One region of the Shewanella indica genome, then DNA from elsewhere that is predicted to be linked to it. Evidence: predicted binding sites of a transcription regulator. Region 1 holds the regulator's gene; the other holds the start of a gene.

The links. Region 1 encodes sigma-54, which starts transcription at its own class of promoters, with help from an activator protein. Its sites were predicted from a motif close to GTTGGCACGNNNNTNGNNT; they were not measured.
Region 2: the regulator sigma-54 is predicted to act here: its motif matches at 6,424-6,442, upstream of fliE (flagellar hook-basal body complex protein FliE).

Annotation. Positions count from the first base shown of each region.
Region 1 covers NZ_JAWXXR010000001.1:925,438-934,688, forward strand. Annotated here, with positions in the region: gene SIL79_RS04250 (calcium/sodium antiporter) at 1-524, shown strand, start outside; gene SIL79_RS04255 (KpsF/GutQ family sugar-phosphate isomerase) at 555-1,532, shown strand; gene kdsC (3-deoxy-manno-octulosonate-8-phosphatase KdsC) at 1,532-2,083, shown strand; gene lptC (LPS export ABC transporter periplasmic protein LptC) at 2,080-2,640, shown strand; gene lptA (lipopolysaccharide transport periplasmic protein LptA) at 2,627-3,160, shown strand; gene lptB (LPS export ABC transporter ATP-binding protein) at 3,157-3,885, shown strand; gene SIL79_RS04280 (RNA polymerase factor sigma-54) at 3,981-5,444, shown strand; gene hpf (ribosome hibernation promoting factor) at 5,476-5,763, shown strand; gene ptsN (PTS IIA-like nitrogen regulatory protein PtsN) at 5,766-6,209, shown strand; gene rapZ (RNase adapter RapZ) at 6,206-7,060, shown strand; gene SIL79_RS04300 (HPr family phosphocarrier protein) at 7,047-7,322, shown strand; gene mgtE (magnesium transporter) at 7,481-8,845, shown strand; gene SIL79_RS04310 (hypothetical protein) at 8,982-9,251, opposite strand, start outside.
Region 2 covers NZ_JAWXXR010000001.1:2,898,847-2,908,097, forward strand. Annotated here, with positions in the region: gene fliD (flagellar filament capping protein FliD) at 15-1,382, shown strand; gene SIL79_RS13020 (hypothetical protein) at 1,395-1,718, shown strand; gene fliS (flagellar export chaperone FliS) at 1,725-2,135, shown strand; gene SIL79_RS13030 (sigma-54 dependent transcriptional regulator) at 2,414-3,844, shown strand; gene SIL79_RS13035 (sensor histidine kinase) at 3,925-4,989, shown strand; gene SIL79_RS13040 (sigma-54-dependent transcriptional regulator) at 4,986-6,317, shown strand; gene fliE (flagellar hook-basal body complex protein FliE) at 6,496-6,828, shown strand; gene fliF (flagellar basal-body MS-ring/collar protein FliF) at 6,870-8,579, shown strand; gene fliG (flagellar motor switch protein FliG) at 8,572-9,251, shown strand, end outside.

The DNA.
Region 1 (9,251 bases):
CACTGACCAATAAGAATAAGGATCCACTCGCCGATGAAGCCGATGCCGAGATCCCCAAAGATGTGCCCACTGCCAAGGCGGTACTCTGGTTGATCATAGGCTTGGTACTCTTGCCACTGTCGGCAGACTGGATGGTCGAAGGTGCCGTGGGTATTGCCAAGTCTTTTGGGCTATCGGATCTGGTTATCGGTCTGACCATCATTGCCGTGGGCACCAGCCTGCCGGAACTGGCAGCCTGCGTAGCCGGTGTGCTCAAGAAAGAGGACGACTTGGCCATAGGCAATATTGTCGGCTCCAACCTGTTTAATATTCTGGCGGTATTGGCAATACCCGGTCTTATCGCCCCGGGCGTAATCGACGCCGCAGCGGCCGGACGCGACTTTTATATGGCTTTGGGCACCAGTTGTGCCCTGGCACTCCTGGTGCTGAGCACAGGTAAACAACGTGAACTCAAGCGCTGGCACGGTGCCTTACTACTGATAAGCTTCATTGGCTATCAATACAGCCTGTTTCAATCCCACTAGCGATGAAGGGCAAAAAGACGAGAGACAACTATGGCAGAAGCTAAGCAACTGCGCCAATGGGGCCGCAGAGTAATAGATATCGAGAAACAAGCACTGGATAACCTGTACCAGTTTGTTGATTCCCCCGAGTTCGCCCAAGCCTGCGAACTGATCCTCAACTGCAGCGGCAAGGTGATAGTGATGGGGATGGGGAAATCGGGCCATATAGGCAACAAGATTTCTGCCACCCTCGCCAGCACGGGCACCCCGGCATTCTTCGTTCACCCGGGCGAAGCCAGCCACGGCGACCTTGGAGTGTTGAGTGAAAACGATATCGTATTGGCTATCTCCAACTCGGGCGAGTCCAGCGAAATTCTAACCCTGATCCCCGTCATCAAGCGCCAGGGGATCCCTATGATCTCCATGACAGGCAAGCCAGAATCCACCATGGCTAAGCTGGCGCAGCTGCATCTATGCATCAAGGTGCCGGAAGAAGCCTGCCCGCTGGGCTTGGCCCCCACCTCCAGCACCACGGCCACCCTGGTGATGGGAGACGCCCTGGCGGTCGCCCTGTTGCAGGCCAAAGGCTTTACCAAAGACGACTTTGCCCTGTCGCATCCCGGCGGCGCTTTAGGGCGCAAACTGCTGCTCAAGGTCAGCGATGTAATGCATAAAGACGAAGAACTGCCGTTGGTCACAGAAGATATCTGTATCACAGACGCCCTGTATGAAATCTCCAAGAAGGGTCTGGGTATGACCTCAGTGGTCAATCAGCAGAAGCAGCTTGTGGGTATTTTCACCGATGGTGATTTGAGACGTGTCATCGACGCCGGAGTCAACCTGCGTACCACCAAAATAAGCGACGTCATGACCCGGGATTGCATCACCAGTGGTGACAATATCCTCGCGGCGCAGGCGCTCAAGGTGATGGACGAAAACGACATTAACGGCCTTATCGTCATCAATGGCGCCAATGAGCCGATTGGAGCACTCAATATGCTGGATATGGTCAAGGCGGGGGTTATCTGATGAGTCATCAAGGTTTTTACGGACCCATAAGCGAAGACAACTGGCAAAGAGCCGCCAAAATCAAGCTGCTTATTTGTGATGTCGACGGTGTCTTCTCCGATGGCCGTATCTATATGAGCAACAGCGGCGAAGAGCTGAAGGCCTTTCACACCCGCGATGGCTATGGAGTGCGCTCGCTGCTGTCCTGCGGCATTCAGGTGGCGGTGATCACCGGCCGCAAGTCCCAGATAGTCGAAAACCGCATGACGGCCCTGGGGGTAGACAAGATTTATCAAGGCATAGACAACAAGCTTGAGCCCTATGAGGCGCTGCTTAAACATTATGACCTCAAGCCCGAACAAGTGGCCTATATAGGTGACGACATTGTCGACCTGCCGGTGATGAAGCAAGTTGGACTGGCGGTTTGCGTGGCCGATGGCCATCCTTGGGTAAGGCAGCACTGCCACATGATCACCCAGATTACCGGCGGCCATGGTGCGCTGCGGGAGCTGGCGGATCTTATCCTGCTCAGTCAGGACAAATTTGAAAATGCCCACGGAATGAGTATATGAATAGGGTCACTCTGGCCATTATTTTGTTTTTCTCCACTGCACTTATCCTTTACTGGCAGGTGCAGAACAAGCGCAACGCCCAACAGAGCGAGGCGCCGGTGGATGTTGTGCGGCCGGACTTTGTCGCCGATGACCTGCGCTCAGTCAACTTTGACGAGCAGGGCAATGTCGCCAGCAGGGTCGCGGCGGCGCACATGGAACACTATGAAGCCAATGAGAAGACCTTCTTCAACCAACCGGTTTATCTGGTCTATCCGGACAAGGGCGAAGCGCAGTGGCGCCTGTCTGCCAACGAGGGCAGGCTCAATCGCAAGAGTAACCGAGTGGTACTTGAAAATAATGTTATCATCGACGCCATTAGCCCCAATGAACCGATCCAGAGCCTGAAAACCAGTTATGTGGAGCTGGATCTGGACACCATGATCATGACCTCAGATCGCGAGATCCTGATCGAAGGCAGAGACTTTAATATCAAGGGATCCGGCCTGTATGCCGATCTCAACGCTCAGCAAGTAAAGCTGACCAGTCAGGTGAAAGGAACCTATGAAACCAAGTAAGCTTTTTATCGGTGCCCTCTTGTGCATCACAAGCCTGTCGGCAGTGGCCATTGAAGAAGATCTGCTGCAAAAAGTCGAGATCAGCGCCGCCAATCAGTTTGCCGATATCAAAAACAAGCGCGTGGTATACGGCGGGCCTGTCACAGTCACCCAGGGCAGTTTGAAGCTGCTGGCCGATGAACTCACGGCTTACACTGAGGACAAGAGTGGCGAGCGGATCCTGGTGGCCAAGGGCTCACCTGCCACCTATACCCAGAAGCTGGAAGATGGCCGTCAGGCCAGTGCCAAGGCCAAAGAGATCCACTACAACATAGACAGCCGCATCATGACCTTGATAGGCCAAGCCAAAGTGGAACAGGACGGCAGCGAAGTAACCGCCGAGAAGATAGTCTACGACATCAACAAGCAGCAGCTGGAAGCGGAAAGCAGCGGCAAAGGCCAAGATAGGGTAACCACTGTTATCCAGCCGGAAAACTATCAGGATCTCAATAAGAAAGAACAGCAGCAGGAGCCGCAATGACCAGCACCCTGACGGCACAAAACCTGGCAAAGAGTTACAAGAAGCGCAACGTAGTCAAAGATGTCAGCCTATCGGTCAATACCGGCCAGATCGTGGGGCTGCTGGGCCCCAACGGGGCGGGCAAGACGACTACCTTCTATATGGTGGTTGGCCTGGTGCAGAGTGACAAGGGCCGTATTTTCATTGACGACGACGAGCTGACCTTGGATCCCATGCACCTGCGTGCCCGTAAAGGCATAGGCTATCTGCCACAGGAAGCCAGTATTTTCCGCAAGCTGTCGGTACATGACAACATCATGGCCGTACTGCAAACCCGCAAAGAGCTCAACAGCGACGAGCGCGAGGAACAACTCGAACAGTTGCTGGAAGAATTCCACATTACCCACATACGTGACAGCCTGGGGATGTCCCTCTCCGGCGGTGAACGCCGCCGGGTGGAAATCGCCCGGGCATTGGCCGCCAATCCACAGTTCATTCTGCTGGATGAGCCGTTCGCCGGTGTGGATCCCATCTCAGTTATCGATATCAAGAAAATCATCGAACAGCTTAAGTCCCGCGGTTTGGGGGTGCTGATCACAGACCACAATGTTCGCGAAACGCTCGACGTTTGTGAGCGAGCCTACATTGTCAGCCATGGGCAGTTGATTGCCGAGGGCACACCCGCTGAAATCTTGGACAACCAGCAAGTGCGTGCTGTGTACTTAGGCGAACAATTCAGGCTATAGTTAGGATCATGTCATCCGGCGGCAATTCCGGGTATTATAGTTTGTTATTATTGAATTTTTTCCTTGAAAAATAACGAGTAGGGATTAGCGGTATAATGAAAGCGTCACTCCAGCTCAAATTGGGTCAACAGTTGACCATGACACCTCAGTTGCAGCAGGCAATTCGCCTGCTGCAACTGTCGTCCCTTGAGCTGCAGCAGGAAATCCAGGAAGCCTTGGAAGCCAACCCTCTGTTGGAGATGGCCGAGGACAACCAGGATGACGCTATCGACGACAACCACAAGGAAAACGACGCCGGCGAATTGAGCGTCAAGCAGGAAGATGGTTCCACGGTAGAAACCTCAGAGGCATTGAACAATGAGTCTATGCCGGATGAATTGCCTATGGATACCACCTGGGATGAAGTCTTTACCGCCGCCAGCGCCTCAGGGCCGGCTATGGGCCGTGAAGATGACATGCCCTTCCAGGGTGAAACCAGCGAAGGTCTCTATGAACACCTGGAATGGCAAAAGAACCTGACCCCGTTTTCCGATACCGACGACGCCATTGCCACCGCCATCATAGATGCCATTGACGAGCAGGGCTATCTAACCCAGAGCACTGAGGAGATCCTCGAAGCCATGGGCAACCCTGAGATTGAGCTCGATGAAGTCGAGGCGGTACTCAAGCGGATCCAGCACTTCGATCCCATCGGCATCGCCTCCAGAGATCTGCGCGAATGCCTGCTGATCCAATTGCAACAGTTCAACGCCGACACCCCGCATCTGGCCGACGCCCGCTTGTTGATTGACGAACATCTGGATCTCATCGCTACCCGCGACTTTCGCACCCTAATGCGTAAGACCAAGCTCAAGGAAGATCAACTGCGTGACGCCATCAACCTTATTCAGAGCCTCAATCCCCGCCCCGGTTTGCTGGTGCAGCCGATGGACGAGGAATATGTGATCCCGGATGTCAGCGTCTGGAAGAAGAGCGGCCGCTGGGTAGTGGAGCTCAATCCGGACTGTATGCCCAAACTCGGGATCAACCAACAGTATGCTGCCATGGCCCGTAGCGCCCGCAGCCAATCAGACAGCCAGTTTATTCGTGGTCATCTTCAGGAAGCCAAATGGTTTATCAAGAGCCTGGAGAGCCGCAACGACACCCTGCTCAAGGTGGCCAACTGCATAGTGCAGTTCCAGCAGGGATTTTTTGAATATGGTGAAGAGGCCATGAAACCCATGGTACTCAACGATATTGCCGAGGCGGTCGAGATGCATGAATCGACCATCTCCAGGGTCACCACTCAAAAGTATATGCATACCCCGAGGGGAATATTTGAATTGAAGTACTTCTTCTCCAGCCATGTCGGTACCGAAGATGGCGGAGAATGCTCTTCCACGGCGATCAGGGCTTTTATCAAGAAGCTCGTGGCAGCGGAAAACCAGAAGAAACCTTTGAGCGACAGCAAGATGGCACAACTTCTGGCAGAACAGGGAATCAACGTTGCAAGACGCACCATAGCCAAGTATCGCGAGGCTATGATGATACCACCGTCGAACCAGCGTAAGAGTTTATAAATCCACAGTTGGAAATTGGAGGAATCTTTCTATGCAAATCAACCTGACAGGACATCATATCGAGATCACCGACTCACTGCGTGACTATGTGGAAAGTAAGTTTTCGAAACTTGAACGCCATTTCGAACAGATCAATAATGTGCACGTTGTGCTCAATGTACAAAAACTGCAACAGATTGCCGAAGCCAAGATCAACCTCACAGGCGGCGAAGTCTATGCAACTTCTGAACATGCCGACATGTATGCCGCCATCGACGTTCTGATTGATAAATTGGATCGTCAGGTCATTAAACATAAAGAAAAGCTGACAAAACACTAACGATGGAACTGAGTACCATCCTGCGGCCGGAGTGCACTACCTGTGCCACTCCGGGCAGTAAGAAAAAGGTACTGGAGCTAATTAGCGATCTCGCCAGCGCCCAGTACCCCACCCTTTCCTCTCAAGCGATTTTTGAAAGCCTTTTGGCCCGCGAAAAGATGGGGAGCACAGGTATAGGTAATGGTATTGCGATTCCGCATGGCCGGCTGCCTGATATCACAGAGCCGATTGCCGTGCTGGTCAAATGCGAAGAGCCTATCGCCTTCGATGCCATAGACAACCAACCGGTGGACATACTGTTCGCCCTTCTGGTTCCCGCAGATCAATGCCAACAACATCTGAGTACCCTGTCTGCCATGGCTGAAAAGCTCAGCGACAAAGCAATACTCAAGCAGTTGCGTAAATCCCGCGATGAAACAGAACTCTATCAGGTGATCACAGGATGAAACTCGCTATAGTCTCAGGCCGCTCCGGTTCCGGAAAATCCGTTGCCCTCAGGGTACTCGAAGACCTGGGTTACTACTGTGTGGATAATCTGCCCCTGCCCATGATAGGCAGCCTGCTGGAAAACCTCCGAGGCAGCAATGATCTGGTCGCCATCAGCATAGATGTGCGCAACATGCCGGATCAGGAAAAAGTGCTGGAAAAACAGTTGGCGGCACTGCCGGAAAACACCCAACTGACCAGCTTCTTCCTCAACGCTTCCGATAAAGTACTCCTTAAACGCTACAGCGAAACCCGCAGATTACACCCCCTATCCAAGAGCACTGTCTCGCTGCAAGATGCCATCAAGCACGAAGGTAAGTTGCTGGAGCCTATGTCGAAACTGGTGGATCACTACATAGATACCTCGGCACTGAATATCTATGAACTCAGTGACAAAGTACGGGAAATTCTGCTGGGTAGCGTCGACAAAGAGTTGGTGATCAACTTCGAATCGTTCGGCTTCAAGCACGGCATGCCCCAGGAAGCCGACTTCATGTTTGATGTGCGCTTTCTGCCCAACCCTCACTGGGAACCGGCGCTCAGGCCGCTGACTGGGCTGGATGAGCCGGTACAGGAATTCCTTATCCGTCAGCCACTGGTGAACAAATTTATCTGGCAGATAGAGAATCTGCTGGAAACCTGGCTACCGCACCTTGAACGCAACAACCGCAGCTATCTCACCATAGCCATAGGTTGCACCGGCGGCCAGCATAGATCTGTCTATGTCGCCGACCAGCTGGCCAAGCGTTTTGGCAACAGCAAACACAAGGTACAGGCCCGCCACAGAGAGCTGGGCAATGGCAAAGGTTGAACGGGAAGTCACCATAGTCAACAAGCTGGGCCTGCATGCCCGCGCCGCCACTAAGCTGGCGGTGCTGGCCAGCGAGTTCGAAGCCGATATCACTCTGATCCAGGGCGAGAAAAAGGCCTCGGCCGCCAGCGTGCTTGGGCTCTTGATGCTGGAAACCGGTCAAGGCAAAACCATACGCCTTATTGCCGAAGGCCCGGATGCCGAACCCGCAATGGATGCCATCTGCGCTCTGATAAACGCCCGTTTCGACGAAGCCAGCTGAAGTCTTAGGGAAAGACACAACACAGCAGGCAGTACGGTAAGCCGACGCAGAGCACGCGTGGGACTTGCTCGCCCCTTCCTTAGCACTGCACTCTTTGTTTCTATAACTCCCCTGTCTTGAGGTAACATATCCTCGCTTTGCATCACAGGGGGAACTGCATGCCAATAGAAGCGCTCGACCAAGAGCTGACAGAACAACGTCTTACTCAACTAAACCAAGCTCTTGGCAGTGGTATGTTCGTGCATGTGCGCGACATGCTGCAGCGAATGACAGCTTCGGATATCGCCTTTATTCTCGAATCTTCACCACCACGTACCCGTCAGGTACTCTGGCAACTTGTGGATCAGGAACAGAGCGGTGAGATCCTCGAAGAGCTGGGTGAGGATATGAAAGACCAGCTGATCAGCCTGATGAGTCCTGAGCGCTTGGCACGAGCGACTGCGGGTATGGATACCGATGATCTGGCCTATGTGCTGCGAAGCCTGCCGGATACCCTCTACAAACAGGTACTGCACTCCATGAGTGCCCAAGACAGGGCCAGGGTCGAACAGGCGCTCTCCTATCCGGAAGACAGTGCCGGCAGTCTGATGAACACAGATACCGTGACCCTGAGACCGGACGTCAACGTCGATGTGGTGCTGCGTTATCTGCGTCAAAGAGGCGAGTTGCCCGAAGCCACTGATACCCTCTATGTGGTAGATAGACGCGATGTTTTGCTCGGTGGCGTTAAGCTCTCCACCCTGCTGACCTGTAACCCCACCGCCGGGATCCGCAGCATAATGGATCCCGAGCTTGAGAGTATTCCCGTCACCATGCCGGACAATGAAGTGGCCCAGCTGTTTGAACGCCATGACTGGGTTTCGGCGCCAGTGGTCGACAGTGAAGGCCATCTGCTTGGTCGAATCACCATTGATGATGTGGTGGATGTTATCCGCGAAGACGCCGAACACTCCATGATGGGGATGGCGGGGATGGACGATGATGAAGACACCTTCGGCCCTGTGTTCAAGAGTGCCTTTCGCCGCTCTTTGTGGCTAACCTTCAACCTGTTTGCCGCTCTGTTGGCCGCCTCGGTCAGTAATATGTTTGAAGGCACACTGGAAAAATTTGCCACCATAGCAATTCTGATGACCATAGTGCCCAGCATGGGCGGCGTTGCCGGTAACCAGACTCTGGCGCTGGTGATCCGCGGTATCGCCCTCGGCCACATAGGTCAAAGCAACTCCCGTTGGCTCATAGGCAAAGAACTGGCTATCGGCTTTCTCAATGGCCTGCTGTGGTCGGCGTTGGTATTCACTGCCGTGTGGATCTGGAAAGGCGATCTGGCGCTCGGCGCCCTTATTGGCGGTGCCATGTTAATCAATATGACGGTAGCCGGTCTCGCCGGGGCCAGCATCCCTTTAATACTGAAAAAGCTCAATGTGGATCCTGCACTGGCCGGTGGCATGGTGCTAACCACAGTGACAGATGTGATAGGCCTGTTCGCCTTCCTGGGGTTGGCGACTCTCGTTTTAATGAGCTGAGGCGCTGATTTTAGTGAGCTGAAGCTCTACTTTTGAGGGCAGAATAACAGGGGCCAAGAGCATCAAGCTCTGACCTTGATGAATAAAGTAACAACAGGGCGACCAAGCTCGCCCTTAGGCTGTAAAAGATAGCGAGTCAGTCTTTAAGCCAACACACCTTGGGTTCACCCTGCTCACAGAAAACGGAGATACACTCGCCACGGCTCACCAACAGAAATTCCTGCAACTTGAGGTTGGCGCTGGCCATAAAGCCGCTGCGCTTGGCCTCTTGGCGGTACCAGCCGCCGTTGGAAATCTGAAATAACCAGCCATTGGAAAGGCTGCATTCGGTCCAGAACTCCATCAGGTCACCCTCATCCAACATTCGAAAGCCAACCACAGAGTCAAAATGAACCTGCGCCCTGCT
Region 2 (9,251 bases), 2.0 Mb from region 1:
AGATAGAGGTTGATATGGCATTAACAGCAACAGGGTTGGGATCGGGACTTAATATTACCGAGATCGTCAAGGTTTTGGTTGATGCCGAGAAAGTGCCCAAAGAGGCGATATTTAATAAGACTGAGGCTAGACTAGATGCCAAAGTTTCTGCCATGGGTACGCTTAAGAGTGAACTGTCAAAATTCCAGGACGCACTGAAAAAGCTCCAGGATGGCGGCGCCTTGAATCAACGTACTGTCACCTTGGGCAATGAAGATTTCTTTACTGCCACAGCAGATAAAAACTCTTTGCCCGGTTCCTATAATATCAAGGTTGAAGCCTTGGCCCAGCAACATAAAGTGGCCGGTGCTGCTACCGCTGATGCCAGCGCTGGTATCGGTGAAGGGAGTCTGCAGCTTGCTGTCAATGGCAAGAGTTTTAGTATTGACGTTGAAGCGACTGATTCTCTTGAGGATATTGCCAAAAAGGTAAATGCCAGTTCTGACAATGCCGGTGTGACAGCAACAGTTATCACCAGTGATGCCGGCAGTCGTTTGGTGTTCAGCTCCGACAAAGAAGGCACAGATAATCAGATAAGCATCACCGCAACCGATACTTCAGGTAGCGGGCTTTCAGATATGTTCGGCGGCAGTAATTTACAAGAGCTTCAGGCTGCCGGCAACGCAGTACTTTATATTGATGGTCAAAAGCTTACCTCTCAGTCCAACGAAGTAAAAAATGCTATTACAGGTGTGACCCTTAATCTCACTGATGCTGATGTCAACAAGACCACCAAGCTGACCATAGCTCAGGATACAGATGCGGTTAAAGAAAACGTCAAAGGTTTTGTCGAGGCTTACAATAGTCTGATCACCTCGATAGAAAAAATGTCAGCTTACGATGCGAAAAAAAAGGAGGCAGCTGCGCTACAGGGTGACTCAATGATCCGTTCACTGGAGTCTCAGCTGCGTTCCGGGATCAGTGACAGGGTGGCAACAGCCAACGGCTCTATTGCACTCTATGATATTGGTATTAAAGCAGACAGATATGGCAAACTTTCAATCGATGATGCCAAGCTGGATGAAGCCATCAAGACCAATATGGGGGGAGTTGAAGCACTATTTGCCACTAAAGATACCGGTATAGCGAACGCTATGGGCGAATTAACCAAGTCCTATATCAAGACCGGTGGTGTGATTGATACCCGTAATAACTCCTATACAGGCGATAAAAAACGTCTTGAGGTGCAGCGTGAAGCCTTTGACCGTAAGATGAAATTGCTGGAAGAGAGATTGACCAAACAATTTAATGCGATGGATTTGGTCGTCGGCAAGCTGAACGCCCAAGGCAAGAATGTTGTAGGAGCATTGAACTCTTTACCAGGGGCAATCAAGAAAGGCTGATTGGGATAAAAGATGCAGGTAACCGAAGAATTAAATCAGATCAACGAATTGCTGCGCCGGGCTTTGGATTGCCTACTGACAATTCCCGCCGAGGATGAAAAAACTGATGAGTTGGTCTCTAATTTGCATGAGCTGGTAAACAGGCGTCAAATTTTGCTTCAGGCTTTGATAGCACAAGTGCAGGATCCTGTACTGCTTGAAGAGCAACTGCAACTGACAGCCACTTTTGAACAGGATGCCAAAGCAGTACGTCAACAAAGGCAAGAGCTTTTGGCGCTCAGAAGCCAGAATAAACGTCAGGTTAACGTTTACAGGTCTATAGATGCAAACAGGTAGGTATTTATGAGAGGGTCGCTGAAATCTTATCGGAAGGTATCATTGGAGAATGAAATTTCCGTAGCATCACCACACAGGATCGTTCAGTTAATGTTCAACGGCGCATTGGAGCGTATCGCTCAGAGTCGTTATGCCATTGAGCAAGGCGATCAGTCGGCAAAGGGGATTTTCATCAACAAGGCGATAGGTATTATAACCGGTCTCAGCAACAGCCTGAATATGGAAGCCGGTGGTGAGATCGCTACCAACCTCAATAATCTGTACGACTTTATGCTGCGGCGTATTACAGAGGCGAATCTCAACAATGATGTGCAGGCTCTGGATGATGTTGCGGCTGTGCTGCGGGATATCAAAGAAGCCTGGGATGCTATCCCCGCCGATAAACATCATCTTACGGCTCACGAAGAAAACCGCTGAGTTATTGCTCACTCTGAACAAAGGCGCTTAAGGCGCCTTTTTGACGTTCGTCATTTAATTGACGATATCGACGTTTATACCCTGAATTTAGACTAAAATCTGGAAGGGGTAGGCAGAAAAGCCATCCTAGGCTTGCTTATATCGTGCCGATAATACAATATTCAGCATTGCTACAAATTTAGCTGAGTATGTGAAGAAAGCATTGCCAGACTTTCCAGAGCAACTAACACTAATAATTAATGCGAATCCATAATTGCCAAAGCTTAGCGGCCCACTGAATGATGCATACAGATCAACGAATTTTACTTGTCGGACCCCCCTCTGAGCGTACCAATCGCTTGTCTTGTGTTTTAGAGTTTATTGGTGAGCAAGTCGAAGTCGTGGCTCCCGATACAATTGATGCACAATCGCCGGAAACTCGATGTCGGGCCATGATTTTGGTTGCAGATAGCGTAGAGGGTGATGCATTACAATCACTGATGTTCAAACTGCCATGGCAGCCCATGTTACTGCTTGGGCAGAGTAGCATTAGCTCCTCGAATCTGCTTGGCCGGATTGATGAACCCCTGAGCTATTCCCAGTTAACCGAGTTATTGCACTTCTGTCAGGTTTTTGGCCAGGTCAAGCGGCCTCAGGTACCTACCAGTGCCAATCAAACCAAACTGTTCCGCAGTCTTGTTGGCCGTAGCGAAGGTATCGCCAATGTGCGCCACCTGATCAACCAGGTGGCCGGCTCTGATGCCACAGTGTTGGTGCTGGGCCCCTCTGGTACCGGTAAAGAAGTGGTTGCCCGTAATATCCATTATCTTTCAGAGCGTCGTGATGGCCCTTTTATTCCGGTCAACTGCGGTGCCATTCCGCCGGAACTGTTGGAAAGTGAACTGTTTGGTCATGAGAAAGGTTCTTTTACCGGCGCCATCAGCTCCCGTAAGGGGCGTTTTGAACTGGCCGAAGGCGGCACTCTGTTCCTCGATGAAATCGGCGATATGCCGCTGCAGATGCAAGTCAAGTTGCTGCGGGTGTTGCAGGAGAGAGTGTTTGAACGTGTGGGTGGCAACAAGGCGATTAACGCCGATGTACGGGTAGTGGCCGCGACTCACAGAAATCTGGAAACCATGATTGAAGAAGGGGAGTTTCGCGAAGATCTCTTCTATCGTCTCAATGTATTTCCCATCGAAATGCCGCCCCTTAGTGAGCGCCGGGATGATATCCCGCTATTATTGCAGGAGTTGGTCAGCCGGGTGTTCAACGAAGGTAAGGGCCGGGTGCGTTTTACCCAGCGTGCCATCGACTCGCTTAAGGAACATGGCTGGTCCGGTAATGTCCGCGAACTGTCCAATCTGGTTGAGAGGTTAACTATCCTCTATCCGGGTGGTCTGGTCGACGTTAATGATCTACCGGTTAAATACCGTCATATTGATGTGCCCGAGTACTCGGTTGAGGTTAGCGAAGAACAGCTTGAGCGTGATGCCTTGGCATCTATCTTCAATGACGAAGAACCGGTTGATCTGCCTGATACCCGTTTCCCCAGTGAGCTGCCGCCTGAAGGAGTCAATCTCAAGGATCTCTTGGCTGAGTTGGAAATCGATATGATACGCCAAGCACTGGATCAGCAGGATAATGTCGTTGCCCGCGCCGCGGAAATGCTTGGTATTCGCCGTACCACTCTGGTGGAGAAAATGCGTAAATACGGCATGAGTAAAGATTAATATCCTGATAATTTTTGACTTTTAAGTTGGCATAAAGTCTGCATTAACCCTGTCAGCATCGTATTTTTGACGGGGTTAATATGTCCGCAAGCCCGCTGGCACAGCTCGAAACCATCTCTCATCATGGCCGCGAATGGATCCCGGTAAGGGAAGCCGCCAATATGTCCAATCGTATGGAGCATATTCTGCAGGCCATGCCTTCGGGCGTCGTTATCCTCAATGGTGACGGCTTGGTCAGCGAAGCCAACCCGGTTGCCGAATCTTTGTTGGGTGTTCCTCTGGTGGGTCAGCGCTGGCTTACTATTATAAATCGCGCCTTCGCACCGCAAAAAGACGATGGTCATGAAGTTTCCCTGCGCAATGGCCGCCGGGTGAAACTGGCGATTACGCCGCTGACACCTGAGCAGGGGCAGCTGATTATGCTGACCGATCTCACCGAAACCCGGCTATTGCAGCAAAACCTTTCCCACCTTGAACGCCTGTCTGCTCTGGGAAAAATGGTTGCCACTTTGGCGCACCAAATACGCACTCCGCTTTCTGCCGCTTTACTTTATGCCGCCAATTTGGGCAGCCCAAGGCTGGATACCGGCTCAAGAGAGCGTTTTCAGGGCAAACTGCTCGACAGACTTTCCGAGTTGGAGCAGCAGGTCAATGATATGTTGTTGATTGCCAAAGGTAAGCAAGAGGAAGCCTGCGACAGAGTGCCTTTCTCGACAGTGCTGGAAAAAGTGATGGCCAACTGCGAGCCAATTGCCGCTAAGCAAAACGCCGAATTGAGTCTGCAACTTGAAGGTGACCGCGAGATGCAGGTTAATCTTCATGGATTGAGCTCTGCCATCAATAATCTGGTGATCAATAGCCTGGAAGCCGGTGCCACAAACGTCATTCTGCGTCTGAGCTGTGACCAGGCACTGCGCCTTGATGTGATAGATAACGGCAAGGGGCTTGATAGCAAGATGCAAAAACAGGTGTTGGAGCCTTTCTTCACCACCAAGCGTCAGGGTACAGGGCTTGGGCTGGCGGTGGTGCAGTCAGTCGTGCGCAGCCACGGCGGCAAATTGGATCTCAGCTGTGAGTTGGGCGCCGGTTGTACCGTTACGCTGACATTCCCGCTGACGACAGACTCTCAAGGAGGCGTGGCATGAGCGAAGCAAAAATTTTGTTGGTGGAAGACGATTCCGCGCTTCGGGAAGCGTTGCTCGATACCTTGTTGCTGGCCAGCTATGAGTGCGTCGATGTCGCCAGTGCCGAAGAAGCGATAACGGCTTTGAAAGGTAATCGTTTTGACATGGTGATAAGCGATGTACAGATGGAGGGTATCGGCGGTATGGGACTGCTGGATTATCTGCGTCAGCAGCATCCGCAGTTGCCGGTCCTGTTGATGACGGCCTATGCCACTATCGATAATGCAGTTAGTGCCATCAAATTGGGGGCGGTAGATTATCTCGCCAAGCCGTTTGCTCCTCAGGTGCTGCTTAATCAGGTGAGTCGTTATTTACGTCCCAAAGTGGTTAGTGGCAGCCCCGTAGTGGCCGATGAAAAGAGCTTGGCCTTGCTGGCATTGGCGCAGCGGGTAGCCGCCTCTGACGCCTCTGTGATGATAAGTGGCCCCAGCGGTTCGGGCAAAGAGGTGCTGGCTCGCTATATTCATCAGCATAGCCAAAGACCTGACGGGCCTTTTGTGGCGATTAACTGCGCCGCCATCCCGGAAAATATGCTCGAAGCCACCTTGTTTGGCTACGAAAAAGGCGCCTTTACCGGGGCTTATCAGGCTTGCCCCGGCAAGTTTGAACAGGCTCATGGCGGCACCCTGTTGCTCGATGAGATTTCCGAAATGGAGCTGTCTTTGCAGGCCAAGCTGCTGCGGGTGCTGCAGGAGCGTGAGGTTGAACGCCTGGGTGGCCGCAAGACCATTAAGCTCGATGTCAGGGTGCTGGCAACTTCCAACCGGGATCTGAAAGATATGGTGTCCAAGGGCGAGTTTCGCGAAGATCTTTATTACAGGATCAATGTGTTCCCGCTTGCCTGGCCGGCACTGAATCAACGACCGGCGGATATCATTCCGCTGGCCAAGCATCTGTTGGCACGCCATGCCGAAAATGCGGCGATTAACCCGGTTCCAACTCTCAGCGATGCTGCTGTGCGGCGTTTGTTGGCCCACCGCTGGCCGGGGAATGTCCGTGAGCTGGATAACGTGATCCAGCGAGCACTGATCTTGAATCAAGGGCAGATAGAAGCCGGCGATATTATTATCGATCTGCAGGATGTTGCGCTGGGAGATACCACAGCCCAGGAAACGCCGGAAGCACTCGGTGATGAACTCAAGGCTCAGGAGCATGTAATTATTCTCGAGACTCTGGCTCAGTGTCAGGGCAGCCGTAAGCTGGTGGCCGAGAAGCTTGGGATCAGTGCCCGCACTCTCAGATACAAGATGGCGCGTATGCGCGAGATGGGCATAGAGGTGCCCGCCTGAGTCATCTCCCAAAGTGGCCGTCAGGCCGCTTTCCAATCCTTTTGTCTTTCCTCTGGCTCTGCTTGAATTCAGGGCCTTTAGCTCTCTCAATCTTGTTTTTTCCACTTTTGGCAAACTAATTGCATAGAGTCCGGTAACCCAGATTTTTCGTCAATTCGCTGACGACAGGAGTGAGAAGATGCAAATAGGTGCCAATTCTTTATTGCAGGAAATGCAATCACTTAAAGGTGAAATTGCCCCAACGGGATTTCAGTCTTCGCCTGTACGTCAGGTGGGCAATACCTCAGGGGCCGACTTTAGCCAATTGCTGGCCCAGGCGGTCGGCAATGTCAGTGAGCTGCAAAGCACATCATCCAATCTGGCTACCCGGCTGGAGATGGGCGACACCACTGTGTCTCTGTCTGACACTGTCATTGCCCGCGAGAAAGCCAGCGTTGCCTTCGAGGCTACAGTGCAGGTGCGCAACAAGCTGGTCGAAGCCTACAAAGAGATTATGAGCATGCCTGTTTAAGGCCTGCTTGCATCACAGATCCCGGATAACAGGAACGCACAGTGAGCACAGAATTAGTAGCAGGATCCAATGTTTCCGCCGCTGGAACTACGCTGGATGGGGTCCAACAGGAAAACAAGTCGGGTGTATTGGGCTCCCTCGGGGGAGTGGATATGTTGCGGCAGATCACCATGATCCTGGCATTGGCTATCTGTCTGGCGCTGGCGGTATTTGTGATGATCTGGGCTCAGGAGCCTGAATATCGGCCACTGGGCAAGATGGACACTCAGGAGATGGTACAAGTACTCGATGTGCTGGATAAGAACCGGGTGCCGTACAAGATTGAAGTCGATGTGATTACTGTTCCTGAAGATAAATACCAGGACGTGAAGATGATGCTGAGCCGCGCCGGTATAGATTCCAGCGCCGATGCCAAGGATTATCTGAGCCAGGACTCCGGCTTTGGTGTCAGCCAGCGGATGGAGCAGGCACGGCTGAAGCAGAGTCAGGAGATGAACCTGGCGCGGGCGATTGAAGAGCTCAATAGTGTCAGCCGCGCCAAGGTGATCCTGGCGCTGCCAAAGGAAAATGTGTTCGCCCGCAACCGTGCCAAGCCCAGTGCCACTGTGGTGGTCAATACCCGCAGGGGCGGTTTAGGCCAGGAGGAGGTTGATGCGATAGTGGATATCGTCGCCTCAGCGGTTCATGACATGGATCCCAGTCGGGTGACAGTGACAGACTCCAACGGCCGTTTGCTGAATTCAGGCAGTCAGGACGGAGTATCTGCCCGCGCCAGGCGCGAGCTGGAACTGGTACAACAAAAAGAAAACGAATACCGCAACAAAATTGACTCGATTCTGATGCCCATTCTCGGCCCGGAAAACTTCACCTCTCAAGTGGATGTCAGCATGGACTTCACCGCCGTCGAGCAAACTGCCAAGCGTTTCAACCCAGATCTGCCATCACTTCGCAGTGAAATGACAGTTGAAAACAACAGTGTCGGTGGCAGCAGTGGCGGTATCCCCGGAGCCCTTTCCAATCAGCCGCCGATGGAGTCCAATATTCCTGAAAACGCTGCCGATGCGACGCAAAGCAGCAGTGTTACTTCAGGCAACAGCCATAGGGAAGCGACGCGTAATTTTGAGCTGGATACCACCATCAGCCATACCCGTCAGCAGATAGGCGTGGTACGCCGGGTCAGTGTCTCAGTGGCGGTCGACTACAAGGCTGGGGCTGCCGGTGAAAATGGGCAGGTCGCCAGAGTGCCTCGCACAGGTGAAGAGATGGCCAACATCCGCCGCTTGTTGGAAGGCGCCGTTGGCTTCAACAGCCAAAGGGGCGACATGATAGAAGTGGTGACTGTGCCCTTTATGGATCAGCTGGTTGAAGACCTGCCTGAGCCACCTCTGTGGGAGCAGCCCTGGTTCTGGCGGGCGATGAAACTCGGCATAGGTGCCCTGGTGATTTTGGTGCTTATCCTGTTCGTGGTGCGTCCCATGCTCAAGCGCCTCATCTACCCCGATGGCCAGAATATGCCGGATGAACCTGCGCTGGGGCACGAGCTGGCAGATATTGAAGATCAGTACGCTGCCGACACCCTGGGCATGCTCAACCGCCCTGAAAGTGAATACAGCTATGCCGATGACGGTTCGATTCTGATACCGGATCTACACAAAGATGATGATATGATTAAGGCCATACGTGCTCTGGTGGCCAATGAACCTGAACTGTCCACCCAAGTGGTGAAGAACTGGTTGCAAGAAGATGCCTGAAAAAAAAGCGGATAAACCAGCCGAGAGCGGCTTCGACGTCAAGAATCTCAACGGGATTGAGAAGACCGCCATTTTGTTGCTGAGTCTCAGTGAAGCCGATGCGGCCTCTATTCTCAAACACTTGGAACCCAAACAGGTTCAAAAGGTGGGTATGGCCATGGCGGCCATGCAGGAGTTCGGCCAGGAGAAGGTGGTTGCGGTTCACAAGCTGTTTCTGGATGATATCCAGAAATACTCCTCCATCGGCTTTAACAGCGAAGAGTTTGTGCGTAAGGCACTGACTACCGCATTGGGTGAAGACAAGGCCGGTAATCTTATCGAGCAGATTGTCATGGGCAGTGGCGCCAAAGGCCTCGACTCGCTCAAGTGGATGGACGCCAGACAGGTGGCGACTATCATCCAGAACGAACATCCGCAGATCCAAACCATTGTACTGTCCTATCTTGAACCGGATCAGGCGGCGGAAATCTTTGCCCAGTTCCCGGAAAACACCCGTCTCGATTTGATGATGCGTATCGCCAACCTTGAAGAGGTACAACCTGCAGCACTGCAGGAGCTGAACGACATCATGGAGAAACAGTTTGCCGGTCAGGGTGGCGCCCAGGCGGCCAAGATGGGTGGTTTGAAGGCTGCTGCCAACATTATGAACTACCTGGATACCGGGGTGGAGAG